Immundisolibacter sp.: one gene and its partners. The protein of the gene in region 4 interacts with the protein of the main gene of each other region in a pairwise test. Links are inferred from orthologs where the notes say so. Each region holds a gene or a part of one and is shown on either strand. Other genes may lie near its edges.

Region 1 (7,397 bases), on a different replicon or contig from region 4:
CTCGCCCAGCAGCGCCTCGGCGCGGGCGTTCAATTCGAAGCGGATGCCGCGGGCTTCGAGCTGCGTTTGCAGGATGGCCGCGGCGAGCGGGTCGAGCTGGCGGTTCAGCAGATGGCCGGCCGCGTGCAGTACCGTGACGGCCATGCCCTGGCGGGCCAGACCGGCGGCGGTTTCCAGGCCCAGCAGCCCGCCGCCGACCACCACTGCCTCGCCGCCGGCCGCGCAGGCGTCCTGCAGGCGTTCGAGGTGGCTCAGGGTGCGAAAGGCGATCACGCCCGGCAGGCGGCTGCCGGGCAATGGCGGGTGGGTGGCGCGGGCACCGGTTGCCAGCAGCAGGCGGTCGTACGTGAGCGATTCGCCATTCGCCAGCAGCACGCGGCGCGTCTGCGGCTGGATGCCTGCCACGCGCTGACCGGTCAGCACGCGCACGCCGTGGGCCTGCAGATCGTTTTTGGGCTGCAAACGCAGCTGCTCGGCGGCCGCCTCGCCCGCCAGCACGGCCGACAACAGCACGCGGTTGTAGGCGGGCGCCGGTTCGGCGCCCAGTACGGTGATGCGGTAGCGCTGCGGCGCGCGGGCCAGCAGCTCGTCCACGGCGCGGCTGGCGGCCATGCCGTTGCCGATCACGATCAGGTGGGGTCGTTCGTCCATGACTGTCGGTTCAAGCGCGTAACACCGCCCTGGCACAAACCAGGGTCCTGTTCGGCTCACCGTCTTTGGCGAACGCAGGCCGCTCCATCGTTGGGGCGGTTTCGAATCGGTGGGCGCCCTCTGAGAAGCTGCCCCGCCGATTCGGATTACATGAATTTATTGAGCAATCTTCGCGCCAACATCCGCCGGGTCGAACACGGCCCCGTCGATGAAACGGTCGGGGCCCAGCGCCACCGCGGCGTTGCCCTCACCGAGTTTCCAGGGGCCTCGATGGCCGCCCTCGGCCTTCATGTCCACGACCGGCGCCGGCACGCCCAGACGGGCCGCGGCCAGCCGGTAAATGTCCGGGCGGTACGTGGCATGGGCCGCGGCCAGCAGATCGACATCGGCCGGCAGCTGTCCCCAGCGGACCATTTGCCGCAGCATCCACAGCGCATGGGAGCGCCAGGGGAAGTTGGCGGCATAGCGGTAAAAGACGTGAAAGTCCGCCAGCTCGCGCTGCGTGCCGCGCTGGTCGAGCGTCAGGTGGCCGCTGAGCGAGGCCGCAATCACCTCCACCGGCAGGTTCAGGTACGTCGCGCCGGCCAGCAGATGCGCCGCCTGCAGGCGATTTTCGGGACTTTCATCGAGCCAGCGGGCGGCCTCGACGATGGCGCAGATCAGCGCCATGTGCGTGGCCGGGTAGCGCTGCGCCCAGGCGGCGCCCACGGCCAGCACCTTTTCCGGCGCGTTGTTCCACACGTCGTGCCCGGTGGCGACGATGCAGCCGATGCCGTCGCGCACCGCCAGCGTGTTCCAGGGCTCGCCGACGCAGTAACCGTAGATGTCGCCCTGTTTCAGGCGCTGCACCATCTGCGGCGGCGGTACCACGATCAGGCGCAGGTCACGGTCCGGGTCGATGCCCGCTGCGGCCAGCCAGTAGCGCAGCAGATAGGTGTGGTTGGAGGTCGGATAGACCGTCGCGAAGGTCAGCGGATCGGCGCCTGCCGCCCGGCGCCGCGCGATGACGCTGGCCAGTGCCTGCGCGGTCACGGGCTGGCCGCCCGCCGCCGCCTGCATGTCCCGGTACAGGTTGTCGGCGACGGTGATGGCATTGCCGCCCAGGCCAAGACTGAGCGCTGTCACCAGCCGCTGCGGCACGCCTTCCACACCCAGCGAACAGGCCAGCGCCATCGGCGCCAGCAGGTGCGCGCCGTCCAGATGACCGATGCCGAGCTTGTCGCGCAGCGTGGCCCACGACGGCTGGCGCGACAGGCTCACATCCAGCCCGAAGCGCTCGAAGTGGCCATTCTCCAGCGCCACCACCAGCGGCGCGGCGTCCGTGAGCGGGATGTAGCCCAGGCGCAGCCGGGGCAGTTCCGGGGTCGGCAGGCTCGGGCTCATTTGAACAACTCGGCGGTGTCGATCACGCCCTGGGCGATGTCGGCGATGGTCTTGTTCTGATCCATGGCCAGCTTGCGCAGGGCATGGTAGGCCTCGCTTTCGGTGCGCCGGCCGCGCTCCATGAGGATGCCCTTGGCGCGATCGATGAGCTTGCGCTGCGCCAGACTGGTGCGCGCCTCGGCCAGTTCGCGCTGTAGCGATGCGTACTGGCGAAAGCGCGCGACCGCCACCTCCACCACCGAGCGCACCCGGCCGGGACTGAGGCCGTCGACCACGTAGGCGCTGACGCCGGCCTCGATGGCCTCGCGAATGGCGTCGCTATCGGACGAGGTGGCGAACATCACCACCGGATGCGGGTTGTCGCGCGACAGGCAGCGCATGTTCTCCAGGATGTCGCGGTCGGGCGATTCCAGGTCGATGATCACCACGTCCGGCGTGCAACCGGCCACCGCCCGCAACAGCCCGTCGGCAGTGCCCAGCTGGGCCACCACTGCCAGGCCAGCATCGTTCAGTGCGGCGGCCACCAGCGCGCGGCGTTCGAGGTCGTCATCGACCAGCATGACGCGCAAGGAGGCAGGTTTCATCCGGGACAGGCAATGTCGGGGGCTTATAACTGGGCTAGCAGTGGCCGTGCCAGGGGCGGCCAGTCGGGCCTTGCGCGGGTGTCGATCAGTAGGTATCCAGCGGGTCCACGTCCAGCGACCAGCGCACCTGGCGCGCCGCCGGCAGCTGCGCCAGCGCCGGCAACCAAGCGCGCAGCAGCGCGTGCAGCGGCGCCCGCCGCTGCGCCTGCAGCAGCAGCTGCGCGCGGTAACGGCCGGCGCGTTTGGGCATCGGCGCCGGCACCGGACCCAGCAGCTCGACCCCGGCGTGGCCGATTTCCGCCGCCACCGACAGGGTCTCGCCCAGGAACCACAGCGCGTCCTCATGCCGCGTCGAGTCCGCCCGCAGCAGGGCCAGATGGCTGAACGGCGGCCAGCCGGCGGCCTCACGCTCGGCCAGCAGCTCGGCCGCAAAGGTGCCGTAGCCGCCGTGCAGCAGCGCACGCAGCACCGGATGCTGCGGCTGGTGGGTCTGGATCAGCACCCGGCCCGCCTGCTCGCCGCGCCCGCAGCGGCCGGAGACCTGATAAATGGTCTGCGCCAGGCGCTCGCTGGCGCGAAAGTCGGCCGCGAACAGGCCCTGGTCAGCGTCGAGAATGCCGACCAGCGTCACCGCCGGAAAGTGATGGCCCTTGGCCAGCATCTGCGTGCCGACCAGGATGTCGGCACTGCCATCGCGCGCGGCGGCCAGGTGCGCGTCCAGCGCCCCGCGCCGGCGCGTGCTGTCGCGGTCGACGCGCAGCACCCGGTGGTCCGGGAACAGCGCCGCGATGTCGGTCTCGATGCGCTCGGTGCCGGCCCCCAGCGGCAGCAGGTCCTGCGCGCCGCAGCCCTCGCAGCGGGTCGGCGGCGGCCGCTCGCGCCCGCAGTGATGGCACAGCAGCAGGCGGCGGCCGCGATGCAGCGTGTAGTGCGCGTCGCAGCGGTCGCACTTGGGTACCCAGCCGCAGGCGTGGCACAGCAGCACCGGCGCATAGCCGCGACGGTTCAGGAACAGCATCACCTGCCGGCCGGCGGCCAGTTCCTCGCGCACCGCCCCCGCCAGCGCGGGCGACACCAGGCCCGCCATGCGCTGGTGACGCACGTCGAGCAGTTCCAATTGCGGCAGGCGGGCGCTGCCGGCCCGCTCGCGCAGATGCAGCATCCGGTACTGGCCGCTCCTGCCGTGGGCCAGGCTCTCCAGGGACGGCGTGGCGCTGCCCAGCAGCACCGGCACGTCCTCGATGCGCGCGCGCAGCACCGCCATGTCGCGGGCGTGGTAACGAAAGCCGTCCTGCTGCTTGTAGGAGCCGTCGTGTTCCTCGTCGACCACGATCAGGCCCGGCCGGGCCAGCGGCGCGAACACCGCCGAGCGGGTGCCGATCAGCACCCCGGCCTGGCCGCCGCGGGCGGCCAGCCAGGCGGCCAGGCGCTCGGTGTCGGAAAGGCCCGAGTGCAGCACCGCCACGGCAGCCCCGAAGCGCGCCCGAAAGCGTGCCTCGGTCTGCGGCGTGAGGCTGATTTCCGGCACCAGCACCAGCGCCTGACGGCCGGCGGCGAGCACCCCTTCGATGGCCGTCAGATACACCTCGGTCTTGCCGCTGCCGGTGACGCCGTCGAGCAGGAAGGCGCCGAAGCCGCTGCTGGCCGCAACCGCATCGACCGCCACACGCTGAGCCGTGGTGAGTGCGTGGCCCTGCTCGGGCGGCCCGTCGGCGGCGGCTTCGGGGGCTATCGGCGCGCGCTCGATCCAGCCCTTGTCGGCCAGCGTGCGTGCGGTGACCCGCCAACCGGGAAGCGCCGCGTCAAGCTGCGATTCCTCGCATGGACCCTGCGCTAGCGCACCGAGCAAAGCAGCCTGCCTGGGCGCCCGGCTCAAGCTGTCTGGACTGGGCGCCGCTTCGGTCAGCGCCCATTGCCAGACCTGCATCGGCCGCGCCGGCCGGCCGGCGCGCAGCAGGCCCGGCAGGGTCCCCACCAGCACCTCGCCGGGCGGCGCATGGTAGTAGTCGGCCGCCCGGCGCAGCAGTTCGAGCACGCTGGCCGGCAGCAGCGGCTCGGCATCCAGCGGCTCGTGGATGTGCCGAAGCTGCGCGTCGGCCACCTCCGCATGGCGGGCATGCGCCACCACCAGACCGACCTGGCTGCGCCGCCCGAACGGCACGCGCACGCGGCAGCCGACCGCCGGCGGCGGGACATTGAACAAGGGCAGATAATCGAACAGGTGCCGCAGCGGCGCGTCGATGGCGACCTTCAGGATCAGCCGCGGCATGGGGCGCGCTCAGGCGTGATACGGCGCACTCAGCTCGTGGACCGCATCCACCAGCACCGCCACGTGATCCGGATCGGTCTGTTGCAGCACGCCGTGGCCCAGGTTGAACACATGCCCCGGGCCGGGGCCATAACTTTCCAGAATGCGTGCCACCTCGGCGCGGATGCGCTCGGGCGGACCGAACAGGGCGATCGGGTCCAGATTGCCCTGCAGGGCGACCTTTCCGCCGGTGGCGGCGCGCACGTCGCCGAGCTCCTGCGTCCAGTCGACGCCGAGCGCCGCGCAGCCGATCTGCGCCTGTTCGGCCAGCCAGCGGCCGGCGCCCTTGGTGAACACGATCAGCGGCAGTTCGCGCGTTGCCGTCCGGGATTTGAGCAGCTCAGTCACCCGCGCCTGGTAGGCCAGCGAGAACTCTCGGTAACCGGGCGTGGTCAGCACCCCGCCCCAGGTGTCGAACAGCATCAGCGCCTGCGCGCCGGCCGCCGCCTGCGCGGTGAGGTAATCGGCCACCGATTCGGCCAGCAGCGCGAGCAGCCGGTGCAGGGCCGCCGGATCGGTGTACGACAGGCCCTTGATGAGCCGGAAATCGTCGCTGCCGCCGCCTTCCACCATGTAGCAGGCGAGCGTCCACGGGCTGCCGGCAAAGCCGATCAGCGGCACCCGGCCGGCCAGCTCGCGGCGCAGCATGCGCACCGTATCGAACACATAGGGCAGCGCGCTTTCGATGTCCGGCGCGCGCAGCGCGTCGATGTCGGCGCGGCTTCGGACCGGCCGCTCGAAGCGCGGCCCCTCGCCTTCCACGAAGTGCAGGCCAAGGCCCAGCGCGTCGGGGATGGTCAGGATGTCCGAGAACAGGATGGCGGCGTCCAGATCGAAGCGCGCCAGCGGCTGCAGCGACACTTCGGTGGCCAGTTCCGGGCTGCGCATCAGGCTCAGGAAACTGCCGGCCCGCCCGCGCGTGGCGCGGTATTCCGGCAGGTAGCGCCCGGCCTGGCGCATGATCCACACCGGCGTGCGGTCCACCGGCTCACGGCGCAGGGCGCGCAACAGGCGGTCGTTGCGCAGCGGCGGCAGGCTGCCCACCGCCTAGACGCCGAGGTACTGCAGGATGCCCTCGGCGGCCTGGCGACCGTCGTAAACCGCCGTGACCACCAGATCGGCGCCGCGCACCATGTCGCCGCCGGCAAACACCTTCGGATTGGCCGTCTGGTGCGCGATCGGCGCCTTGGCCGGTGCGTGGACGCGGCCGTTGTTGTCGGTGGCGATGCCGAACTGGTCGAACCAGGCCGGCGGGTTCGGCCGAAAGCCGAAGGCGATGATCACCGCATCGGCCGGGATCACCTCCTCGCTGCCGGGGATGGGCTGCGGCTGGCGCCGGCCCTTGGCGTCCGGCGGGCCAAGCTCGGTGGTGACCATCTTCACGCCACAGGCGCGGCCATCCGGGCCGGCCAGGATCTCCAGCGGCTGGCGGTTCCACAGGAACTGCACGCCCTCGTCCTTGGCGTTGCCGACCTCGGTGCGCGAGCCGGGCATGTTGCGCTCGTCGCGCCGGTAGGCGCAGCTCACCTGCGCGGCGCCCTGACGGATGGCGGTGCGATTGCAGTCCATGGCCGTGTCGCCGCCGCCCAGCACCACCACCCGCTTGCCAGCCATGTCGATGAAATCGGCCGGATTGCGCTCAAAGCCGAGCTGGCGGTTGGCATTGGCGACCAGATACGGCAGCGCCGGGGTCACGCCCGGCAGCTGCTCGCCCGGGAAGCCGCCCTGCACGAACTTGTAGGTGCCCATGCCCAGAAACACCGCGTCGTAGTCGGCCAGCAGGCTTTCGAACTCGACGTCGCGGCCGATTTCCACGCCCAGACGAAACTCGATGCCCATGCCCTCGAAGATCGCCCGCCGCCGCTGCACGACGCTTTTCTCCAGCTTGAAGCCGGGGATGCCGAAGGTCAGCAGGCCGCCGATTTCCGGGTAGCGGTCGAACACCACCCCCTGCACGCCGGCCCGGGCCAGCACGTCGGCACAGGCGAGTCCGGCCGGCCCGGCGCCGACCACGGCGACCTTCTTTCCGGTGGGCACCACCCGCGACAGATCGGGCTTCCAGCCGAGCTTGAAGGCTTCCTCGGTGATGTATTTCTCGATCGAGCCGATGGTCACGGCACCCAGGCCGTCGTTCATGGTGCAGGCACCCTCGCACAGGCGGTCCTGCGGGCAGATGCGGCCACAGATTTCCGGCAGCGAGTTGGTCTGGTTGGACAGTTCGGCGGCTTCCAGGATCTTGCCGTCCTGGACCAGCTTCAACCAGTCCGGGATGAAGTTGTGCACCGGGCACTGCCACTCGCAGTACGGGTTGCCGCAGTCCACGCAGCGGCCGGCCTGGCGGGCGGCGGTGGCGGCGTCGAAGGGCACGTAAATCTCGTGGAAATGCTTGATGCGCTGCGGCGCCGGCTGCTTGTCGAGCTGACGCGGCACGTCCAGGAACTGCAGCGGATTCTTGCGGGGCTTGGGGGCGG
Region 2 (7,369 bases), on a different replicon or contig from region 4:
CCAGCGGCAAGGTCACGCGCGGCTGGCTGGGTGTGCTGATCCAGGACGTGACGCGCGAGCTGGCCGAATCCTTCGGCATGCCGCAGCCGCGTGGCGCGCTGGTGGCGCGCGTGATGCCGGACGGGCCGGCCGCCAAGGCCGGCATCGAAGCCGGCGACATCATCCTGCGCTTCAACGGCGAGGACATCGTCTATTCGAGCGACCTGCCGCCGCGGGCCGGCCGCACCGCCGTCGGGCGCAAAGTGGCCGTGGAAATCCTGCGCGCCGGCAAGCCGCGCACGCTGCAGCTGACCGTGGAGGCACTGCCCGCCGAGGCCCGTTCCGCGACCGGCAAGCCTGCGCCGGCCAAGGTCAGTTCCGACCGACTCGGCCTGCTGGTGGCGGACCTCACCGACCAGCAGCGCGAGCGTGCCGGCGTCGAGCGCGGTGGCGTACTGGTACGCCGGGTGGACGCAGGCGCCGCACAGGAAGCCGGTGTGCAGCGCGGCGACGTGATCCTGTCGGTGAACAGCCAAACCGTGGACGACGCCGCCGGCTTCAAGCGCCTGGTCGATCGCCTGCCGGCCGGCAAGGTGGCGCGCCTGCTGGTGCAGCGCGGCGACAACCCGCTGTGGTTGGCGCTGCGGGTGCCAAAGTAGGCGGCTCAGGAGCCTTCGGGGGCCAGGCGGGGCGCGTGTTATAGTGTGGCGCCTTTGGAAGGGGCGCTGCGGCGCCCCTTCCGTCGTTATGGATCAGGCTCGGCAGGCGTTCGGGCCGGCGGCTGGCGCCGACCCGAACCGTCATGCGCCACTGGAACCGGGCCGCGAGCCCCACCCACCCTTCTCCATTCGGTCCGCCCCCGACCTGCCGATGACGCCCCTCGACCGAATTCGCAATTTTTCGATCATCGCCCACATCGACCACGGCAAATCGACCTTGGCCGATCGCTTCATCCAGCGCTGCCAGGGCCTGACGCAGCGCGAAATGTCGGCGCAGGTGCTCGACTCCATGGACCTGGAGCGGGAGCGCGGCATCACCATCAAGGCGCAGAGCGTGTCGCTGCGCTACGTGGCCGCCGACGGCCATGAATATCTGCTCAATTTCATCGACACCCCCGGTCACGTCGATTTCTCATACGAGGTGTCGCGCTCGCTGGCGGCCTGCGAGGGCGCGCTGCTGGTGGTGGACGCGGCGCAGGGCGTGGAAGCCCAGACCGTCGCCAACTGCTACACCGCCATCGAGCAGGGCCTCGAGGTGCTGCCGGTGCTGAACAAGATCGACCTGCCGACCGCCGAGCCGGAGCGGGTCAAGCGCGAGATCGAGGAAATCGTCGGCATCGACGCCGAGGACGCCGTGTGCGTGAGCGCCAAGACCGGCCAGGGCGTGGACGACGTGCTGGAGGCGCTGATCGCGCGCATTCCGCCGCCCAAGGGCGATGTCGATGCGCCGCTGCAGGCGCTGGTGATCGACTCCTGGTTCGACAACTACCTGGGCGTGGTCGGACTGGTGCGGGTCATGAACGGCGCCCTGCGGGTCGGCCAGCGCATCCGCGTGATGTCCAACGCACGCGTGTTCACCATCGACCGGCTCGCCATCTACACGCCCAAGCGGCGCGACGTGACCGAGCTGGGCCCGGGCGAGGCCGGCATCGTGATTGCCGCCATCAAGGACATCGACGCCATCCCGGTCGGTGACACCATCACCGAGGACGCGCGTCCGGCGCCGGCCCAGTTGCCGGGTTTCCAGCGCATCAAGCCGCGCGTGTTCGCCGGCCTGTTCCCGGTCGACTCGTCCAGCTACGAGGCGCTGCGCGAGGCGCTGCGCAAGCTGCGCCTGAACGACGCCTCGCTCAGTTTCGAGCCGGAGACCTCGCAGGCGCTCGGTTTCGGCTTTCGCTGCGGGTTTCTGGGCATGCTGCACATGGAAATCGTGCAGGAGCGCCTGGAGCGCGAATATGACCTTGAACTGATCACCACTGCGCCGACCGTGCTCTACGAGGTGCTGACCCGTTCCGGCGAGGTGCTGCTGGTGGACAACCCGGCCAAGCTGCCGGACCCGTCCCAGCTGCAGGAAATCCGCGAGCCGATCCTGGCCGTGACCATTCTGGTGCCGCCGGCGTATCTGGGCGCCGTGCTCGGCCTGTGCGAGGAAAAACGCGGCCGCCAGACGCGCATGAGTCACCTGGGCGGGCAGGTGTCGGTGCAGTACGACATCCCGGCGGCCGAGGTGGTAGCCGATTTCTTCGACCGCCTCAAATCCGTCAGCCGCGGCTTTGCCTCCTTCGACTACGAATTCACGCGCTTCGAGCCGGCCGATCTGGTCAAGCTCGACGTGCTGGTCAACAAGGAAAAGGTCGATTCGCTGTCGGCCATCGTGCACCGCCAGACCGCCGCCCAGCGCGGGCGGGAGCTGGTCGCCAAGATGGTCGAGCTGATCCCGAGGCAGATGTTCGAGGTGCCGATCCAGGCCGCCATCGGCGCCAAGATCGTGGCCCGCGAGTCGGTGCGCGCCATGCGCAAGAACGTCACCGCCAAGTGCTACGGCGGCGACATCACGCGCAAGCGCAAGCTGCTGGAAAAGCAAAAAGAGGGCAAGAAGCGCATGAAGCAGGTCGGCAACGTGCAGATTCCGCAGGAGGCCTTCATGGCCGTGCTGCACACCGGCAAGGAGAAATAAGCCGTGGATTTCGCGCTGCTGCTGTTCCTGCTGCTGGTCGTCAGCGGCGTGATCTGGGCGATCGACGAAATCTGGCTGGTGCGTCACCGCAGCGCGGCCGGCACGCAGCCCCAGAAAATGCCCTGGTGGGTGGAGTACGGGCGCTCGTTCTTCCCGGTGATCCTGGCCGTGTTCCTGCTGCGCTCGTTCCTGGTGGAACCGTTTCGCATTCCGTCCGGCTCCATGCTGCCGACCTTGCACGTGGGCGATTTCATCCTGGTCAACAAGTTCGCCTACGGCATCCGCCTGCCGGTCATCGACAGGAAGATCATCGACATCGGCAGCCCGCAGCGGGGCGATGTGGTGGTGTTCCGCTACCCGCCCGAGCCGTCGATCGATTACATCAAGCGCGTGGTCGGCGTGCCCGGCGATCGCATCGGCTATTACGACAAGGTGCTCTATGTGAACGGCGAGCCGGTCACGCAGCGCGACGGCGCGAAGCCGGTGCAGGATGGTGGCGTGGAGTTTCTGCGCCTGCCGGAACAACTCGGATCGCACCATTACGAGGTGCAATGGATGCCGCAGCGACCGAGTCCGCAGGGCGAGGTGGTGGTGCCGGCCGGGCAGTATTTCGTGATGGGCGACAACCGCGACAACAGCAAGGACAGCCGTTACTGGGGTTTCGTGCCGGACCAGAACCTGGTCGGCAAGGCGTTTTTCATCTGGATGAGCTGGGATGGTGGGCAGTTTGCAGTCAACTGGCGGCGCATCGGCTCCAGTATTCCGTGATACGCGCCTGTTTCATTCAGCGCCGACCGGTTGATAATGCCTCGGGCCGCAAAGACGGCCTGATACCGGGAGCGTCCGACATGCAAAAAAAACTGCCCGCTGGCCGTCAAGGCGGCTGGTCCTTTTTCTCGCTCGCCATCGCCCTTGCCGTGGCAGCGCTTTTTTTCATGGTCGGCCTGGCCATGTATCCGGGGTATTACGAAGCCTTCGCCGTGCGCAAGGCGGTCAACTCGCTGGCCGAGGACAGCACCATCGGCCAGATGGGCAAGCCGGCGATATGGAGTCTGCTCGAAAAACGCTTCGACATGAGCGGTCTTTACAACCCCACGCCGACCAAGAACGACCTGAAGATCGATTACGACAAAAAGACCGGCAAGAAGCGCATCGTCGTCGAGTACGACTACAAGGCGCCGGTGTTCTACAACATCGGCGTGACGATGCATTTCCGGCATGAGCTGCAGGTCGAAGGCACGGTGAGCGGAAGCGATTGACGGACCCGCTGGACCTGTTGCAGCTGCGCCTGGGCCATCGCTTCGCCGACCCGGGCCTGCTGCGCCGCGCCCTGACCCACCGCAGTGCGCGGCGCCAGCACAACGAGCGCCTGGAGTTCCTGGGTGATGCCCTGCTTGGATTCGTGATCGCCGAGGCGCTGACGCAGCGTTTTCCCCAGGCCACCGAGGGCGAGCTCACGCGCCTGCGCGCGCGCATGGTCAGCGGCGAGGCGCTTGCCGTGGCCGCCAACGAACTGCGGCTGGGCGAATTCCTGGAACTGGGTGCCGGCGAGCGCAAGACCGGCGGCCATCGCCGGGCATCCATCCTGGCCGACGCCTTCGAGGCCCTGGTCTGCGCCATTTACCTGGACGCCGGCATCGAGGTCTGTCGCGAGCGGGTGCTGCACCTGCTGGGCCCGGCGCTGGCGCAGCTGCAACCGGGCGAGACACTCAAGGATCCGAAAACCCGCCTGCAGGAATGGCTGCAAAGCCGCGCCCTGGAGCGACCGCAGTACCATCTGGTCAGCGAACAGGAACAGGCCGGCGTGTGGCAGTTCGAGGTCGAATGCCGGGTGCCGCCGCTGCCGGACCCCGTCCGCGGCGCCGGCGGCACCCGCCGCGCCGCCGAACAGGCCGCCGCCGCCGCCGCACTGGAACGACTGCAAACTCATGACTGACACCACACCCGTCGAACACTCCGGCTACGTTGCCATCGTCGGTCGCCCCAACGTCGGCAAGTCCACGCTGATCAACCGCCTGGTGGGGCAGAAGCTGGCCATCACCTCACCCAAGCCGCAGACCACGCGTCACCGCCTGCTGGGCATTCGCACCGAGGGCGGCGTGCAGGCCGTGTTCGTCGACACGCCGGGCATCCACCCCGGCCAGGGCCGGGCGCTGAACCGGTATCTGAACCGCACCGCCACCGGTGCCCTCGAAGGCGTGGACCTGGCGCTGATGGTGGTGCAGGGCACGCACTGGACCGCCGACGACCAGCGGGTACTGGAACTGGTCAAGGCCAGCGGCCGGCCGGCGGTGGCGGTGGTCAACAAGATCGACCTGGTCCCGAACAAGGCGGCGCTGTTTCCGCAGCTCGAACAGCTCGGCGCACAGGGCTGCTTTACCGAAATCGTGCCGGTGTCGGCCCGCAAGGGCACCAACGTCGAGCGGCTGATGCAGATCGTCGGTCGCCTGCTGCCGGCCGGCGGGGAGCTGTTTCCGGAAGATCAGGTCACCGACCGCAGCCTGTCGTTCATGGCCGCCGAACTGGTGCGCGAGAAGCTCATGCGCCATCTGCACCAGGAGCTGCCCTACGTGTGTACGGTCGGCATCGAGAGCTTCGACGAGCAACCGGGGCGCACCGAAATCAGCGCCATCATCTGGGTCGAGCGGCCCAGCCACAAGGGCATCGTCATCGGCAAGGGCGGCGCCATGCTCAAGCAGATCGGCAGCGAGGCGCGGGCGGACCTGGAGAAACTGCTCGAAACGCACGTCTTTCTGCAGCTGGTCGTGCGCGAGAAAAGCGGCTGGACCGATGACGATGTGGCCCTGCGCACGCTCGGCTACCAGAGCGAGTAGTCGGGCCCGCGCGCATGGTTCCAGAACAAGCGGGCAGCCGCGCGCCGGTGTTGCTGGCGCCGGCCTACGTGCTGCACCGCCGGCCCTACCGTGACAGCAGCCTGCTGCTCGAATGCTTCAGCCGCGAGCACGGCCGCGTCGGCCTGGTGGCGCGCGGCGGGCGCGGGCGCCTGGCCGGCGTGCTGCAACCGTTCGCCCCGCTGCTGCTGTCCTGGACCGGCGCTGGAGACCTCAAGACCCTGACCCAGGCCGAGCCGGATGGTTATGTCGATCCGCTGCAGGGCGCCGCGCTGGCGGCGGCGTTTTACCTGAACGAGCTGCTGCTGCGGGCCTGTGCGCGGCTGGATGCGCACCCGGCCGTGTACGCGGCCTACCGGCGCGCGCTCGAAACCCTGACCGGCGGGGTGGCTGACGAGCCGGTGCTGCGCCGCTTCGAGCGCGACCTGCTGGCCGAGCTCGGCTACGGGCTGCAGCTGGAGCACGATGTCGACGGCGCCGCCATCGAGCCGACCGCCCGCTACCACTACCAGGCCGAACGTGGCGCCACTCGGACGCCCGACGGCGACTTGCCCGGCGCCGCACTGCTGGCCCTGCGCGACGACACCCTGGGCGAGCCGGCGCACCTGCCGGCCTGCAAACGCCTGCTGCGGGCGCAGCTCGCCTGGCACTTCGGCGACAAGCCACTGAAAAGCCGCGAGCTGTTCCGCGCCCTCGCCGGCCAGACGCCGCGTCCGGAAATGCCCTGATGAACGATCACGCCCCATCCCGCCCGCCGCTGCTGGGCGTCAACATCGATCACGTCGCCACGCTGCGCCAAGCCCGCCGCACCGTGTATCCGGACCCGGTGCTGGCCGCCTTCGAGGCGCTGGCCGGCGGCGCCGACTTCATCACCCTGCATTTGCGCGAGGACCGGCGGCACATCCAGGACGCCGACGTGACGGCGCTTCGCGAGCGCCTGCCGTGCCGGCTGAACCTGGAGATGGCCGTCACCGACGAGATGATCGGCATTGCCGGTCGCCTCAAACCCTCCGACTGCTGCCTGGTGCCGGAGCGGCGTGAGGAGCTGACCACCGAGGGCGGGCTCGAAGTCGCCGGCCAGGAGCCCCGCATCGCCGATGCCGTGGCGCGTCTGTCGGCGGCCGGCGTACAGGTGTCGCTGTTCATCGACCCCGAGCCGCGGCAACTGGCCGCCGCCCGCCGCTGCGGCGCGCCGCTGGTGGAACTGCATACCGGCCGTTATGCGGATGCCGCATCCGCAGCCGAGCGCGCAGCCGAACTTGCGCGCATCCGTCAGGCGGTGGACGAGGGGCGGCGCCTGGGTCTCACCGTCAACGCCGGCCATGGCCTGAACCTGGACAACGTCGCCGCCATCGCCGCCCTGCCCGGCATTGCCGAGCTGAACATCGGCCATGCGCTGGTGGCGCGGGCCGTGTTCGTCGGCCTGCGCGCGGCGGTGGCGGAAATGCAACAGGCCATCGCGCAGGCGTCGCGGTGATCGCCGGCATCGGTGTCGACATCGTCGCGGTGGCGCGCATCGCGCGCATCCTGGACCAGCATGGCGATCATTTCGCCCGTCGCCTGCTGGCCGACAGCGAGTGGCAGGACTACCTCGCCAGCCCCGCCCGCGCACCGTTCATGGCCAAGCGCTTCGCCGCCAAGGAGGCCTTCGGCAAGGCGCTGGGTACCGGCATCGCCGACGGCGTAACGCTGCCCCAGATCGCCGTGGCGCACGACGCCGCCGGCCGGCCGCTGCTCGAACTGTCCGGCGCCACGGCCGCGCACTGCGCCCGCCGCGGCATCGTCGCCTGGCACCTGAGCCTGGCCGACGAGCGGGACCACGCGGTGGCGATGGTGGTGCTGGAGTGCCCCTGATCGGCAGC
Region 3 (7,454 bases), on a different replicon or contig from region 4:
CTGCTGATCTACCTACGCCAGACGCTGCTCGGCTGAACGGGCCGGCCGTTCAGCGCTTCTGCAGCACGATCAGATGACGCTCGCCGTCCTGCGTCACCTGACGCAGGACGTCTCCGGACTGTTCGCAATAGGCGGCGAAGTCGCCCGGCGCCTTGCTGTCGGTGGCAATCACCCGCAGACACTGCCCGGACTGCATGGTGTTGAGCGCCCGGCGTGCCTTGAGCACCGGCAAGGGGCACAGCAGGCCGCTGGTGTCGAGTTCCTGGGTAATGGTCGATTCAGTCATGGCGGCGGTGCAGTGGCGTAACTCCAGCTAAAGCATACTGTCTTAGCCGATACCGTTCGCCCTGCCCTTGCGCCCATCCATGCTGCGTCGCCTCGTCTGCCTTGTCCTGTGCCTGTGTCTGCCGGCTGCGCAGGCGGAAATTGCCTTGCCCGAAATCGGCGACGCCGCCGGCGGGCTGCTGTCAGCGCAGCTGGAACAGCGCATCGGCGTCGCCTTCATGCGCCAGGTGCGCCAGGGTCTGCCGGTGCTGGACGATCCGCTGGTCGCCGGCTACGTCGACAGCATCGGCCAGCGCCTCACCCGCAGTGCCGACGATGCGCGCAATCCCTTTGGATTTTTCGTGGTGGTCGACCCCACGCTGAACGCCTTCGCCGGCCCGGGCGGCCATATCGGCGTACACAGCGGCCTGATTCTGACCACCGAGAGCGAAGACGAGCTGGCCTCCGTGCTTGGCCACGAAATCGCGCACGTCACCCAGCGCCACCTGCCGCGCGCCTTCGAACATCAGCAGCGCATGACCATGCCGACCATCGCCGCCATGCTGGGCGCCATCATCCTGGGCGCCTACGGCGGCGGCGATGCCGGCGTGGCGGCCATCACCGCCGTGCAGGCCGGCGCGGTGCAGAACCAGATCGACTTCACCCGTCAGAACGAGTCCGAAGCCGACCGCATCGGCATCCAGACCCTGGCAGCCGCCGGCTTCGACGCCCGTGCCATGGCCGATTTCTTCGGACGCATGCATCAGGCATCGCGGTTCTCGGCCGGCGAACAGTTGCCGGCCTTCCTGCGCACCCACCCGGTGACCCTGGATCGCGTCGCCGAGTCCCGGGACCGGGCGCAGCGCATGCCCGGCCGCCGCCTGCCGGACAGCGGCCTGTTTCTGCACATGCGCGAGCGCGTGCGGGTGCTGACCGCCAGCGGGCCAGCCGAGGCGCTGCGCTACTACGAACAGAACGCCATGCCCGGTGAGGCGCAGGCGGCACGAGCGTGGCGCTATGGCGAGGCGCTGGCGCTGATGCGCGCCGGCCGTATCCCGGCGGCGGGCGAACGGCTGATCGCCCTGCGCACCGAAGCGCCCGACTTCCTGCCGTACCAGGTGGCGCAGGTGGAGCTGGCCCTGACCGCCAATCAACCGGCGGCCGCCAGCGCGCTGGCACGTGCCGACCTGAAGCTCTACCCGGACAGTCAGGCCCTGCTGATCCTGCTTGCCGAGGCGGAACTGCGCTCGGGCCATCCGGCCGTCACGCGCGCCCTGCTCAGCGACCAGGCACACCAGGCAGACCCCGCGCCGCAGGTTCTGGAGCTGCTGGCGCGGGCCGCCGACCAGCGCGGCGACAAGATCGAGGCCTTCCAGATGCGGGCCGAATACCATGTCCAGAACGGTCGTCTGGAGCTGGCCATGGAGCAACTGCGCCGGGCCAGCAAGCTGCAACCGATTGCGTTTGCGCAGCTGGCCACCATCGAGGCACGCCTGCGCCAGCTGCAGGACGACCTGGAATTCGAGCGTCAGTTCTTCGGCCGCCGCGCGCTGACCCTGAACTGACGACCCGCCGACAAACCCAGACTGCCGCTGGCGATCGAGGCGCCGTGGGAGCGCCGCCCCCGGCGCGAATCCCAAGCGCGATCGCTGTAACCCGAAGATTCGGCCCGAGGGCGGGCCTCCCACGGGCTTGTCCTGTGGGAGCACGGCCCTGTGGGAGCGCCGCCCCGGCGCGAATCCCAAGCGCGATCGCTGTGGTTCGAAGATTCGGCCCGAGGCGGGCCTCCCACAGGTGGGGGTGCTTCCCTGTGGGGCGGCGCCCTCGCTGCGAAGCTTCGCGTGCTCACCCAGGCCCGTACAGCGGTGGATACACCCGCGGCAGCGTGCTCCGCTCACGCCGCCGCGGCCGGTCAGCCCGCCAGCGTCGCCATCCGCTCGCGCTGCGCGGCCAGCGTCGCGCGCTGATCGGCGAATTCCGCAAGACGCGCCCGCTCGGTGTCGACGACCTCCGGCGGCGCCTTGTCCACGAAGGCCGGGTTGGCGAGTCTGGCCTCGGCACGGCTGATGGCCTGCTCGAGCTTGGCGATTTCCCGGCCCAGGCGGTCCATTTCGGCGCTGGCGTCCACCAATCCGTGCAGCGGCAGGCGCACGGTCAGATCGCCGACCAGCGCCGTGGCCGCCTGCGGCGCGGCGGCATCGCTCACCCACTCGACGCTGGCCACGCGGGCCAGGCGGCGCAGCAGGTGTTCGTTGCGTTCCAGGCGCGTGCGCAGGTCGCCGTCGCCACTGAGCAGCACCGGCACCGCCTGCCCCGGCGGCAGGTTCAGTTCCGCGCGCAGGTTACGCACGGCGCGCACCACCTCGACCAACAAGCTGATCTGCGCGACGGCTTCGGCGGTTTCTTGCGCGTCCTGATCGAAGTCCAGGGCCGATGGCCAGGCGGCCAGCATGATCGTGTCGCCGCCCCTGCCGGCGCGCGGCGCTACCTGCTGCCAGATCTCCTCGGTGATGAAGGGGATCAGCGGGTGCGCCAGGCGCAGCAGGGCTTCCAGCACTTCGACCAGGGTCCGGCGCACACCGAGCGTATGCGCCGGATCGGCATCCGGCTCCTGCAACACCGGCTTGGCCAGTTCGATGTACCAGTCGCAGTACTCGCCCCAGGCGAACTCGTACAGCGCACTGGCCACGTAATCGAGCCGGTACTCGGCGATCGCCGCGTCCACCTTGGTGATCGTCTCGGCAAGACAGCGGCGAATCCACCGTTCCGCTGGCCCGTAGCGCACCGGTTCGGCGGGCAGCGACGGCATGCCCTCGGTGTTCATCAGCACGAAGCGGGCGGCGTTCCACAGCTTGGTGCAGAAGTTGCGGTAGCCCTCGCAGCGGGCCAGATCGAACTTGATATCCCTGCCCAGCGTTGCCTGCGAGGCGAAGGTGAAGCGCAGCGCATCGGTGCCGTAGGCCGGGATGCCCTGCGGGAACTGCTTGCGCGTGGCCTGCTCGATCTTTTTCGCCATCTGCGGCTGCATCAGGCCGGCGGTGCGCTTGGCGATCAGGGTGTCCAGGTCCACGCCGTCGATGATGTCCAGCGGGTCCAGCACGTTGCCCTTGGACTTGCTCATCTTCTGGCCTTCGTGGTCACGCACCAGGCCATGCACGTAGACCGTGCGAAACGGCACCTCGCCCGCGAACGGCAGGCCCATCATCACCATGCGGGCGACCCAGAAGAAGATGATGTCGAAGCCGGTGACCAGCACGTCGGTCGGGTAATAGCGCTTGAGTTCCGGCGTCGGCTCCGGCCAGCCCAGGGTCGAGAACGGCCACAGCGCGGAGCTGAACCAGGTGTCGAGCACGTCCTCGTCCTGGCGCAGCGGCAGGTCGGCCGGCAGGGCGTGGCGAGCGCGCACGTCGGCCTCGTCGTGACCGGAATAATCCTTGCCGTCCGGGCCGTACCAGACCGGGATGCGGTGCCCCCACCATATCTGCCGGCTGATGCACCAGTCCTCGATGTTCTCCAGCCACTGCGCGTAGGTCTTTTCCCAGTTGTCCGGAATCAGCTTGATGCTGCCGGAGCGCACGGCTTCCAGCGCCGGCCGGGTGATGGCGGCGAGGCCGCCGGGGCGACCGTCCGGCTGCGTCTCGCGCGTCAGGTCCACGTACCACTGGTCGGTCAGGTACGGCTCGACCGCGGCGCCGGTGCGATCGCCGCGCGGCACCATCAGCGTGTGGTCCTTGACCGATTCCAGCAGGCCGGCGGCTTCCAGATCGGCCACGACGCGCTTGCGGGCCTGGTAGCGGTCCAGACCCTGATAGGCGGCCGGCGCGGCGTCGTTGATGCGGGCGTCGGGCGTTAACACGTTGATCCTGGGCAGGCCGTGGCGCTCGCCGACGGCGTAGTCGTTGAAATCGTGCGCCGGGGTGATCTTCAGGCACCCGGTGCCAAAGGCCGGGTCCACGTAGTCGTCCGCGATGACCGGAATCTGCCGGTCGCACAGCGGCAGCTTGACCATTCGGCCGATCAGGTGCCGGTAGCGTTCGTCGTCCGGGTGCACGGCCACGGCGGTGTCGCCGAGCAGCGTCTCCGGGCGCGTGGTGGCGACGGTCAGGTGCCCGTCGCTATCCGCAAGCGGATAGCGGATGTGCCACAGGTGGCCCTGTTCTTCCTCGCTGACCACCTCCAGGTCCGAGATGGCCGTTTGCAGCACCGGGTCCCAGTTGACCAGCCGCTTGCCGCGGTAGATCAGGCCCTGCTCGTGCAGGCGCACGAACACTTCGGACACGGCCTTGGACAGGCCGGCGTCCATGGTGAAACGCTCGCGCGACCAGTCGCAGGAGGCGCCCAGCCGCCGCAGCTGGCGCGTGATGGCGCCACCGGATTCGGCCTTCCACTGCCACACGCGCTCCAGGAACGCCTCGCGGCCCAGGTCGTGACGGGATTTGCCTTCAGCAGCGAGCTGGCGCTCGACCACCATCTGCGTGGCGATGCCGGCGTGGTCGGTGCCGACCTGCCACAGCGTGTCCCGGCCGCACATGCGCGCGTGGCGGATCAGCAGGTCCATCACCGTATTGTTGAAGGCATGCCCCATGTGCAGGCTGCCGGTGACGTTCGGCGGCGGGATGACGATGCAGAAGGGGTCCTTGCCGGTGCCGGATGGCTTGAAGTGGCCGGCACGTTCCCACTGGTCGTACCAGCGCTGTTCGATGGCTGCGGGGTCGTAGTTCTTGTCCATGGGGCGGCGCCGGCAGCGGCGCGGGATCAGGCGGTGGGTGGGGTGCCGGCCAGCAGTTCGCACAGGCGGGTATCGAGCTCCTCGCGCACGGCGGCACGCAGGCGCTGTTCGGTCAGGGCCAGCTCGTGCGCCAGGCGTTGCTCCAGGCCATTGCCGATTTCGGCCAGCAGCGCGCGCAGCAGGGCCTGTGCGTCCGGGTCGGGCGGCTCGACCGCGGCCACGGGCGGGGGGCTCAGCGGCTGGGTTGCGTCGGCTGGCGGCGGCGGCGAGGTGCTTTCTGTCTCGACCTGTTCGGGCGCGCTCCCGTCAACCCAGGGCAGCGGCAGCTCGTCCTCCTGCAGCGGCGGCGCCGCGACGGCGGGCGCATCCGGCACCGGCTCGGTTGGCGGTGGCGGGGCACGAAAGTCGTAGACCTGCTCGCCAGGCGTGGGCTTGGGCGTGAAGTCGATGTCGAACACGAACTCGGGCGTTGCCTGCCCTGCCCCCTCGCCGGCCGACGGATCGGCACGCAGGCGACCGGGCACGACGATATCGGTCAGGGTCGGGATGTCGTCGTCGTCCGGCAGTTCCGGGTCGCGGATTTCGCCGTTCATGCGCCACCTCCGAGCGTGTGTTTACGCAGCGGGTAGCCGCGCTCGCGGTAAAAACGGTAACGTGCCCGGGCACGGTCGCGGCCCGGCGGATCGGCCGGCACCAGCTCCAGCACGCGCCGAAAGCCGCTGAAGAAATGCGGCACCTCGTCGGCCAGGTTCAGCAGTACCTCGCCCGGCTGCGCCGGCGGCTGCCAGCCGATCCACACCGGCGCCCGGCCCGGCGTGCCCACCAGGCGGTGCGGCACGAAGGAACCGGCGCTGAAACTCCACAGCCGGGCGTCGAGCGCGTGGGCGGCCGCCTCGTCCGCGACGTGCACATGCACCTCGCCGCCGCGCCGGTGGACCGTGTCCAGCAGGCGGCAGACGAACTGCTGCGGGTCGGGCGGCGGATCGCCCTCCAGCACGTAGAAATCGACCTCCGCCATCAGCCGGCGACGCGATCCAGCAGGTACTGCACCAGCAGGCCCACCGGGCGGCCGGTGGAGTTCTTGTCCTTGCCGGACTTCCAGGCGGTGCCGGCAATGTCCAGGTGCGCCCAGCGCAGTTTTTCCGTGAAGGCCGCCAGGAAGGCCGCGGCGGTGATGGTGCCGGCCTCGCGCCCGGCCACGTTCGGCAGGTCGGCGAACGGGCTTTTGAGCTGCTCCTTGTAGTCATCCCACAGCGGCAACTGCCAGGCGCGGTCGTGCGCCGTACGGCCGGCGGCGAGCAGCGCGTCGATCAGCTTCTGATCGTTGCCCAGCAGGCCGTGGGCGTGGTTGCCGAGCGCGACCACGCAGGCGCCGGTGAGCGTGGCGATGTCGATGACGGCGTCCGGCTTGAAGCGCTCCACGTAGGTCAGCGCATCGCACAGCAGCAGGCGGCCTTCGGCGTCGGTGTTCAGAATCTCGACCGTCTTGCCGGCCATGGTTTTGACGATGTCGCCCGGCTTGACGGCCTGGCCGTCGGGCAGGTTCTCGCTGGCTGGGATCACGCCGATCAGGTTCACCGGCAGCTCCAGCAGCGCCGCGGCCTTGAGCGTGCCCAGCACCGAGGCGGCGCCGCACATGTCGAATTTCATCTCGTCCATGCCGGCGCCGGGCTTGATGGAGATGCCGCCCGAATCGAAGGTCACGCCCTTGCCGACCAGCACCAGCGGCGCCGCCTTGGACTTGCCGCGCAGGTGCTTGAGCACGATCAGCTTGGGCGGCTGGCGACTGCCCTGCGCCACCGCCAGCAGGGCGCCCATGCCCAGCTCGCGCATCTGCGCCTCTTCGAGCACTTCGATATGCAGGTCGTGCGCCTTGGCCAGGGCCTGCGCCTGCTCGGCCAGATAGCTCGGCGTGCACACATTGGCCGGCTGGTTGCCCAGATTGCGCGCAAGCGTTACGCCGGCGGCGATGGCCTGGCCCTGACGCAGCGCCGCGTCGAGGGTCTTGGCCTGGCGCGCGCCGCAGCCGATGGCGAGTGTCTTCAGGTGCTGCTTGCCCGGTTCGCGCTTGTACTCGGTGAAGCGGTACAGCGCGTGATCGGCGGCGGCGACGGCCGTGCGCACGCGCCAGGCCTCGTCGTGTCCGGCGACGGCAAGTTCCGCAAGGTAAAGAGCCGCATCGGCGCAGTGCAGCCGGCCCACGGCTGCGGCCGCCGCGGCGACGATGCGCTGGTAGGCGCCTTCGTTCAGCTCGCCGGCCTTGCCGCAGCCGACCAGCAGCACGCGTTCGGCCTTGATACCGGAAAGGCCGCGCAGCAGCAGCGTATCGCCCGGCTTGCCGCCGATGTCACCGGCCTTGACCGCCGCGCTGATGGCGCCATCGGTGGCCTTGTCGAGCAGCTTGGCCGACGGCGTCAGGGCGCGCGAGGCGAACACGCCGGCCACCACGCAGCCGCCCGGC
Region 4 (7,150 bases):
TGCGAAATGACGTGGCTTCTGACCAGCGCCCTGGCGCCGGCCTGCTCGGCAATGCGGCCGGCGTCCTCGATCCCGCAGCCGGCCCAGCCAGTGCCGCCGCGCGCCCAGCAGGACGCGCGGGTGGCGCACCGATCAGACGAAGCTGTCGTAATGGATGCGGTCCGGCGGTACCTTCAGCTCGCCGCCCAGCATCTGCATGACGGCATTGATCATCACCGGCGGGCCACAGGTGTAGAACTCGCATTCCATCAGCTGGTCGGCCGGGATGTGCGCCTTGACCTGCTCGTGGATGAAGCCGAGCAGGCCGGTCCAGCTGCCGGCCTTGGCCAGGTCCGGATCGGACAGCGCGGGGAAAAACTCGATGCGATCGCCAAAGCCCGGCAGGGCCTTGAGTTCCTCCTCGCCGCACAGGTCGCGCGGCCCGCGGGCGCCATAGAAGAACTTCAGCTTCACGCCATCCATGGACGGGTCCGCCACCAGCCCGCGGGCAATCGACAGCATGGGCGCCAGGCCCGAGCCGCCGCCGATGCACACCACGGTGCGCTTGATCTCGGTGCGCAGGTAGGCCAGGCCGTACGGGCCGTCGATGTCGATGTGGTCGCCGACCTTCAGGTCGAACAGCGCCGCGGTGCCGGCGCCGTTGGGCACCTTGCGGATGATGAACTCCCAGCGCCCGTCGGCGTTGCGGATGTTGGACATGGAATAGGCACGCGGCCCGGCTACACCCGGCAGGTGCAGCAGCGCGTACTGGCCCGGCCGAAAGCCGGCCGGCTGGTTATCCTTGAACACGAACTCGCGGATGTCGTGCGTCAGATCGCGGACGGCCAGCAACTCGCCCTTGAACCGGCGCGGCGTGTCGGTCGGGATGAAATGATCGTCGATGATCATCGGCTTGATCACGCAGTCGCTCACCGGCACGCACTGGCAGGCCAGCAGCCGGCCGCGCTGACGATCGCGCGGGTTCAGGCCCGGGGCTTCCTCCCACAGGGTGCGCACCTCGCCTTCCACCACTTCGAACTTGCAGCTGCCGCAGCTGCCGACGTTGCACTCATAGGACAGGCCAACGCCCGCCCGCAGACCGGCGCGCAGCACCGTATCGTCCGGGGCGCAGGGGTACTCGGCGCCGGATTGCTGCACGCGGATGGAGAAGGCCTGGCTCATGGGTCTACCTTTATGGGTCGTGAACGAAAGGGGGTGGCGCGAAAAAAATCGGTCCGCAAGTTTACCCAAGCCGGACAGTCAGGAATCGACGCCGCCGGCCAGCCACAGGCAACGCCCGCCGCTGACCTTGTCGATGGCCTTCAGACGCGCCATGTGGGCAAGCATCTCGTCCTCGGTCGGCAGGGTGACCGGCAGCGCCGGTCGGTCGGCGCGAACGCGCAGCGGCTGGGCCGCATTGCCGTCGTGCGCGGCGTTGGCCTCGTCACCCAGCAGCAGCGTGACCTGGCCGCCGGTCATGGCCAGGTACACATCCGCCAGAATCTGCGCGTCCAGCAGCGCGCCGTGCAGGCTGCGCCCGGAGTTGTCCACGCCGTAGCGGCGGCACAGGGCGTCCAGCGTGTTGCGCTGGCCAGGATGCAGGCGCCGCGCCATCGGCAGCGTATCGAGCACGCTGCACAGGGCGTCGATGCGATCCGGAGTCCCGTTGTCGAGGCGTGCCAGCTCGGCGTTCAGAAAGCCGATGTCGAAGTCGGCGTTGTGGATCACCAGCTCGGCACCGGCGATGAACTCCAGGAATTCCGCCGCCACGTCGCCAAAGCGCGGCTTGTCGGCCAGGAATTCGTTGCTGATGCCGTGCACTTCCTCGGCGCCGGGGTCGATCGGCCGGTCCGGCTGCAGGTAGTGGTGGAAATGCTTGCCGGTCAGGCGGCGGTTCAGCAGCTCGACGGCGCCGATTTCGATCACGCGGTGGCCCTCGGACGGCGACAGGCCCGTGGTCTCGGTATCCAGAACGATCTGCCTCATCGCCGGCCACCCGCGCCCGCCGCCGCCTTGCCGCCCAGCAGTTCATCGATGCCGCGATTGGCCAGGGCGTCGGCGCGCTCGTTTTCCGGATGCCCGGTGTGGCCGCGCACCCAGGTCCACTCGGCCTGGTGCGGCACCAACAGTTCGTCCAGACGCTGCCACAGCTCCTGGTTCTTGACCGGCTTGCCGTCGGCGGTGCGCCAGCCACGCCGTTTCCAGCCGGCCAGCCACTGCGTGATGCCGTGCAGCACGTACTGCGAATCGGTGACGATGTGCAGCCGGCTTGGCCGTTGCAGCACCTCCAGCGCGCGAATCACGGCCGTCAGTTCCATCCGATTGTTGGTGGTGTGGGCCTCGCCGCCCCACAGCTCGCGCTCCTGCTCGCCGTAGCGCAGCAGCGCGCCCCAGCCGCCCGGACCCGGATTGCCGCGGCAGGCGCCGTCGGCAAAGATTTGCACCGGCTGGCTCATGCCGCCGCCCGTCCGGCCGGCAGCCGCTGCGCAGGTGTTGCGTAAACCGGCAGGCGCTGCCACTGCAGGCGCAGCGGGCGCACCGCAAAGCGCCGCTTGCTGGCGGCCAGGCAATACAGCCCGCCACCGCGCGGCAGCAGGCGCGGGCCGATGCGCTCCATGACGCGCGTACCGCGCAGCGCCCATTGCCGCTCCAGCGGCAGGCGGAAAAACGCCGTCGTGACGTCCTCCACCTGCATCGGCAGGCGGGCCAGCAACTGACGCAGTTCGCCCACCGAGCGCAAATGCTGCGGCCACCAGTCGCGGGAATGATTGCCGAAGCGCTCGGCCAGCCCACGCAGCCCGCACAGGCTCCACGGGTTGAAGCCGGCCACCAGCAGCCGCCCGAACGGCATCAGCACCCGCTCGGCCTCGGCCAGGATCGGTGCCGGATCGGCCACGTGTTCCAGCACGTGCAGCAGGATCACCACCGCCGCGCTGTCGCTGGCCAGCGGCCAGGCGGCCGGATCGGCGCGCAGGCCGACACCCGCCGCCGGCGCACCCGGCCCGGCCATGACCACCGACCAGGCGCGCTCGCCGCGCCCGCCCAGGTCCACGGCCGGCCAGTGCCCCGGCACCTGCACCACCAGACCCTGCAGGCCCCGCGGCAGCAAGGCGCAGACCTGCGCGTGCAGGGTCTGCGTGAGGGCGGCGGCCAGTGGATCGGGCGCCTGGACGGCGGACGGTGTGGAGCTCATGTGATCAGGATACAGCGCGCAACAGCAGGCTCTGGCAGGTCGGCGACGGCAGGGGTTTCAAGCCACAAAAGGCTTTTCAGCCGCCGTGTACGCCGGACGGCTGCCACCGGCACGACCGATTCCTAAAACGGGATGTCGTCGTCGAAATCGCCGCCGAAGTCGTCGGCCGCAGGCTTGCTGGCGCCGCCGCCCGGTCGACCAGCCGCCGCCGGCGCACCGCCGCCCCAGGTCGGCTCTTCACCACCGCTCTGGCGGCCGCCGTAACTGCCACCGCCTTCGCCACGGCCCTCGCCGCCGCCACCGAGCATCTGCATGTCCGAGCCGACGATTTCGGTGCTGTAGCGCTCGACGCCTTCCTTGTCCTGATACTTGCGCGTCTGCAAGCGGCCTTCGATGTACACCGTGCGGCCCTTCTTGAGGTACTCGCCGGCAATCTCGCCGAGCTTGCCGAACAGCACCACGCTGTGCCATTCGGTGGCTTCCTTCTTCTCGCCGGTCTGCTTGTCCTTCCACGACTCGGTGGTGGCGATGCGCAGATTGGCCACCGCCGAGCCGCCGGCCGTGTAGCGCACCTCGGGGTCGCGCCCCAGGTTGCCGATCAGAATTACCTTGTTGATGCCGCGCGCCATGACCGCCTCCGTAATATCGAAATCATCAAATTTTCGCCGCCGAGAACCGCTCCAGGCTGGCCGGCTCGAACCGCTGCCCATCCACCCGCAGGTAGGCTACACCTTCCTCCGGAATCACCACCGCCTCGGCCACGCCGACCAGCGCCGACAGTTCATCGGTCAGCGTGCGCGCCTGCTCGGGGCTCAACCGACCCACGTCGACCAGCTGCGTTTTCAGGTGGGCCGGTGCCTGCAGGCCAAGCGATATCGCCAGCCAGATCACGCACAGCGCAAGGCCGGCCAGCAGCACACCCGTGGCGCCGTGATGGCCACGCAGCCACCCGGCCCCTGCTCCGCCGATGAAAGCCCCCAGAAACTGCGCCGTGGAATACACGCCCATCGCCGTCCCGCGACCCGCCATGGGTGCCAGGCGCGACATCATGGACGGCAGCGTGGCCTCCAGCACGTTGAACGCGATCAGGAAGGCCAGCAGCCCGGCCGCCACGCCCCACAGCACGTGATTGCCCTCCAGCAGCACCAGCAGGCCGCCGGTGAGCAGCCCCACCATGGCCACGAACACCTGCTTCAGGCGGGCGCGCCGCTCGGCGTAGACGATCAGCGGCACCATGGCCGCGATCGACAGCAGCACGGTCGGCAGATACAGCCACAGATGCTGCGCCGCCGGCAGGTGCAGGTTGTCGCGCAGCAGCGGCGGCAGCACCACGAACGTGCCGGTCATCAGGATGTGCAGCGCCATGATGCTGAAGTACAGCCGCAGCAGATGCGGGTCGCTCAGCGCCACGCGCAGTTGCCCACTCGGCCGGCTGACCGCGCGCGACACCACCGGGGTTGGCACCTGCCACCACAGCAGGCCGATCATGACCAGCGCCAGCACGGCGATCATCAGGAAAATGCCCGGCACCGTCAGCCAGGCCGCCAGCACCGGCCCCAGCGGCAGCGACACCAGATAGGCCCCGCCGATGCTGATGCCGATGGCGGCCATGCCCTTGCTGCGTTGCTCCGGGCGCAGCAGATCGGCCAGCAGCGCCATGATCGGCGCCGCCACCGCGCCTGCGCCCTGCAGCGCCCGGCCGGCGATGATGACGGTCACGCTGTGCGCAGCCGCCGCCAGCACGCTGCCGGCGCTGAACAGCAACAGGCCAGCCGTGATGACCGGCTTGCGCCCGAACCGGTCCGACGCGCTGCCGAAGGGAATGCCGAACACCGCCTGCGTCAGGCCGTACATGCCGAGTGCCAGACCGATCATGGCCGGCGTGGCGCCGGGCAGCGTCTCGGCGTACAGCGCCAGCACCGGCAGCAGCAGGAACAGCCCCAGCATGCGCAGTATGTAGATGGCCGACAGGGTGCCGGTAACGCGCCGTTCGCTGGGTGTCATGTACGCGGGAGTCGGATCGGGTCGTTGGCAGCGCGACGGTGCGCGCGGCCGGGCCGGCATTATCCGGCCGCCCCGCCCGCCGCCACAAGGCGCACCGTCAGCCAAGCATCGCCCTACGGCAAGCACCGTCGCGCCGGAAGCCGCCTCGATGCCGGCAGCCGCTTGCTCTCAACCCTTGTGCGAGCGACACCGCGGGATCGGCGCCCCCGCCGCAAATCCGGACCGCGCCCGCCGCACCCGAAGATTCGGCCCGAGGGCGGGCCTCCCACAGGAAAAGCCGCTGTGGAAGCCTCCCGTGGGAGCGGCGCCCCCGCCGCGAATTCGCACCGCGCCCGCCGCACCCGAAGATTCGGCCCGAGGGCGGGCCTCCCACAGGAAAAGCCGCCGTGGAAGCCTCCCGTGGGAGCCCGTGGGAGCGGCGCCCCCGCCGCGAATCCGCACCGCGCCCGCCGCACCCGAAGATTCGGCCCGAGGGCGGTCCTCCCACAGGAAAAGCCGCTGTGGAAGCCCCCCGTGGGATCGGCGCCCCCGCCGCGAATCCGCACCGCGCTCGCCGCACCCGAAGATTCGGCCCGAGGGCGGGCCTCCCACAGGAAAAGCCGCTGTGGAAGGCTCCCGTGGGATCGGCGCCCCGCCGCGAATCCGCACCGCGCCCGCCGCACCCGAAGATTCGGCCCGAGGGCGGGCCTCCCACAGGAAAAGCCGCTGTGGAAGCCTCCCGTGGGAGCGGCGCCCCCGCCGCGAATCCGGACCGCGCCCGCCGCACCCGAAGATTCGGCCCGAGGGCGGGCCTCCCACAGGAAAAGCCGCTGTGGAAGCCCCCCGTGGGAGCGGCGCCCCCGCCGCGAATCCGCACCGCACCGCGCCACACCAACACCCCGTCGTCCTGAGGAGCGCAGCGACGTGAGGACCTTGCCATCTCTCTACAGACAGGGCGCGGCGCCCGAATGAGCGCCGCGCCGCATAACGCAGACCCGACCGATCAGGAAGGGCGTCGACGCAGCGCCAGCCCCGCTACCAGCAGGCCGCTGCCCAGCAGGGCAGTCGTGGCGGGCTCGGGAACCGGGGTGAAATTCACCGTCAACCGTGCGTTGCGATAGTCGAAATCTCCGCTAACGGCCTTGAGCGTGAACATAAGCGGAGTGAAATGATCGGGCGCCAGAAGTTTGTCAGCAACATCGATGGCCCAGAACGCCTGCGTGGCGGTACCATCAATTTCCACATTGCCGACAAACGGATCAACGCCTTCAATCGTGGCCACGTCCGCGAATTCCCGCTGCACATCAAGCCGGTCGCCGCCCAACAACACGGTCAGCGTCGCAGAGGTGATCGAGGCCCACAGCGAACTGTCGTAGGCAATGGAGATGTTTCGCGTAGTTGGGGACGTCAACGTCACATCAACATCCTGTCGAATACCACCAGCGCCAGTCTCGGCGTAGTAAACGATGGTGTCCGCCGAAGCAGCGCCGGCATATGCCACGGCGGCTGTCAGGAACAAAGCACCAATATTTTTCTTCACTGCAAATCCCTCATGTTGGCTGAGACGCCGCGCACTTGCGGGGCGACTTTAGCACTGCAATTCTGACATCCCGATTACTGCCACAGGCCAATGAGCGCCCGTTCATCCACCACTGCCGCACCGGAGGGTGACGCCTGTGCCTCCTGTCCACCGTACCGTGGCGGATTGAGACGGAGTCTAGGCGAGGGGCAGGTCCCGGCCATTGGACGATAGGACAACCCCACCACACGACATGCGGTTTTCGCTGAAAAATTCGGCCCGGGACCGGGCCTCCCGCAGGCACCACCCCACCCCGTCGTTGCGAGGAGCGCGCAGCGCGACGTGGCAACCTTGCCCTTGGTTGCGCCTGGACGGTACCAGCCGGAAAGGTTGGCGGTACCGGCCGGAAAGGCAAGGTCCTCACGTCGCTGCGCTCCTCAGGACGACGGAGTTGTTGTTGCTGCGCTACTCAGGAC

Evidence for each region.
Region 1: the proteins of ssb (region 4) and H5U26_RS13710 interact in binary tests that used the Escherichia coli proteins (3 or more experiments, as listed by UniProt). The link is inferred for Immundisolibacter sp. from one-to-one orthologs.
Region 2: the proteins of ssb (region 4) and recO interact in binary tests that used the Escherichia coli proteins (3 or more experiments, as listed by UniProt). The link is inferred for Immundisolibacter sp. from one-to-one orthologs.
Region 3: the proteins of ssb (region 4) and H5U26_RS14100 interact in binary tests that used the Escherichia coli proteins (3 or more experiments, as listed by UniProt). The link is inferred for Immundisolibacter sp. from one-to-one orthologs.

Annotation. Positions count from the first base shown.
Region 1 is NZ_JACIZD010000019.1:17,112-24,508, reverse strand. What follows is about bases 2,296-5,237. They hold H5U26_RS13710 (primosomal protein N'), read right to left. Parts: upstream 4,888-5,237; coding sequence 2,704-4,887; downstream 2,296-2,703. Other genes in these bases: hemE (uroporphyrinogen decarboxylase), read right to left, coding at 4,897-5,237; H5U26_RS13715 (ANTAR domain-containing protein), read right to left, coding at 2,296-2,618. Outside these bases: nitrite reductase large subunit NirB, read right to left, coding at 1-651; H5U26_RS13720 (CmpA/NrtA family ABC transporter substrate-binding protein), read right to left, coding at 808-2,034; more of H5U26_RS13715, read right to left, coding at 2,031-2,295; more of hemE, read right to left, coding at 5,238-5,961; H5U26_RS13700 (FAD-dependent oxidoreductase), read right to left, coding at 5,974-7,397.
Region 2 is NZ_JACIZD010000001.1:543,997-551,365, reverse strand. What follows is about bases 4,456-7,369. They hold recO (DNA repair protein RecO), read left to right. Parts: upstream 4,456-5,503; coding sequence 5,504-6,235; downstream 6,236-7,369. Other genes in these bases: acpS (holo-ACP synthase), read left to right, coding at 6,981-7,361; pdxJ (pyridoxine 5'-phosphate synthase), read left to right, coding at 6,235-6,984; era (GTPase Era), read left to right, coding at 4,584-5,489; rnc (ribonuclease III), read left to right, coding at 4,456-4,591. In the rest of the region: H5U26_RS02665 (DegQ family serine endoprotease), read left to right, coding at 1-638; lepA (translation elongation factor 4), read left to right, coding at 850-2,655; lepB (signal peptidase I), read left to right, coding at 2,659-3,423; H5U26_RS02650 (DUF4845 domain-containing protein), read left to right, coding at 3,504-3,914; more of rnc, read left to right, coding at 3,911-4,455. UniProt on the Escherichia coli protein: Involved in DNA repair and RecF pathway recombination.
Region 3 is NZ_JACIZD010000021.1:13,399-20,852, reverse strand. What follows is about bases 4,298-7,296. They hold H5U26_RS14100 (DNA polymerase III subunit chi), read right to left. Parts: upstream 6,012-7,296; coding sequence 5,583-6,011; downstream 4,298-5,582. Other genes in these bases: H5U26_RS14095 (leucyl aminopeptidase), read right to left, coding at 6,011-7,296; H5U26_RS14105 (hypothetical protein), read right to left, coding at 5,020-5,586; H5U26_RS14110 (valine--tRNA ligase), read right to left, coding at 4,298-4,993. Also shown: H5U26_RS14125 (TIGR00341 family protein), read left to right, coding at 1-36; H5U26_RS14120 (sulfurtransferase TusA family protein), read right to left, coding at 50-286; H5U26_RS14115 (M48 family metalloprotease), read left to right, coding at 366-1,829; more of H5U26_RS14110, read right to left, coding at 2,177-4,297; more of H5U26_RS14095, read right to left, coding at 7,297-7,454. UniProt on the Escherichia coli protein: Part of the beta sliding clamp loading complex, which hydrolyzes ATP to load the beta clamp onto primed DNA to form the DNA replication pre-initiation complex.
Region 4 is NZ_JACIZD010000012.1:26,418-33,567, reverse strand. What follows is about bases 2,049-4,743. They hold ssb (single-stranded DNA-binding protein), read right to left. Parts: upstream 3,802-4,743; coding sequence 3,295-3,801; downstream 2,049-3,294. Other genes in these bases: H5U26_RS11810 (MFS transporter), read right to left, coding at 3,827-4,743; H5U26_RS11820 (methyltransferase domain-containing protein), read right to left, coding at 2,432-3,172; rnhA (ribonuclease HI), read right to left, coding at 2,049-2,435. Also shown: H5U26_RS11835 (2Fe-2S iron-sulfur cluster-binding protein), read right to left, coding at 133-1,161; dnaQ (DNA polymerase III subunit epsilon), read right to left, coding at 1,240-1,965; more of rnhA, read right to left, coding at 1,962-2,048; more of H5U26_RS11810, read right to left, coding at 4,744-5,176; H5U26_RS11805 (PEP-CTERM sorting domain-containing protein), read right to left, coding at 6,159-6,695. UniProt on the Escherichia coli protein: Plays an important role in DNA replication, recombination and repair. Binds to ssDNA and to an array of partner proteins to recruit them to their sites of action during DNA metabolism. Acts as a sliding platform that migrates on DNA via reptation.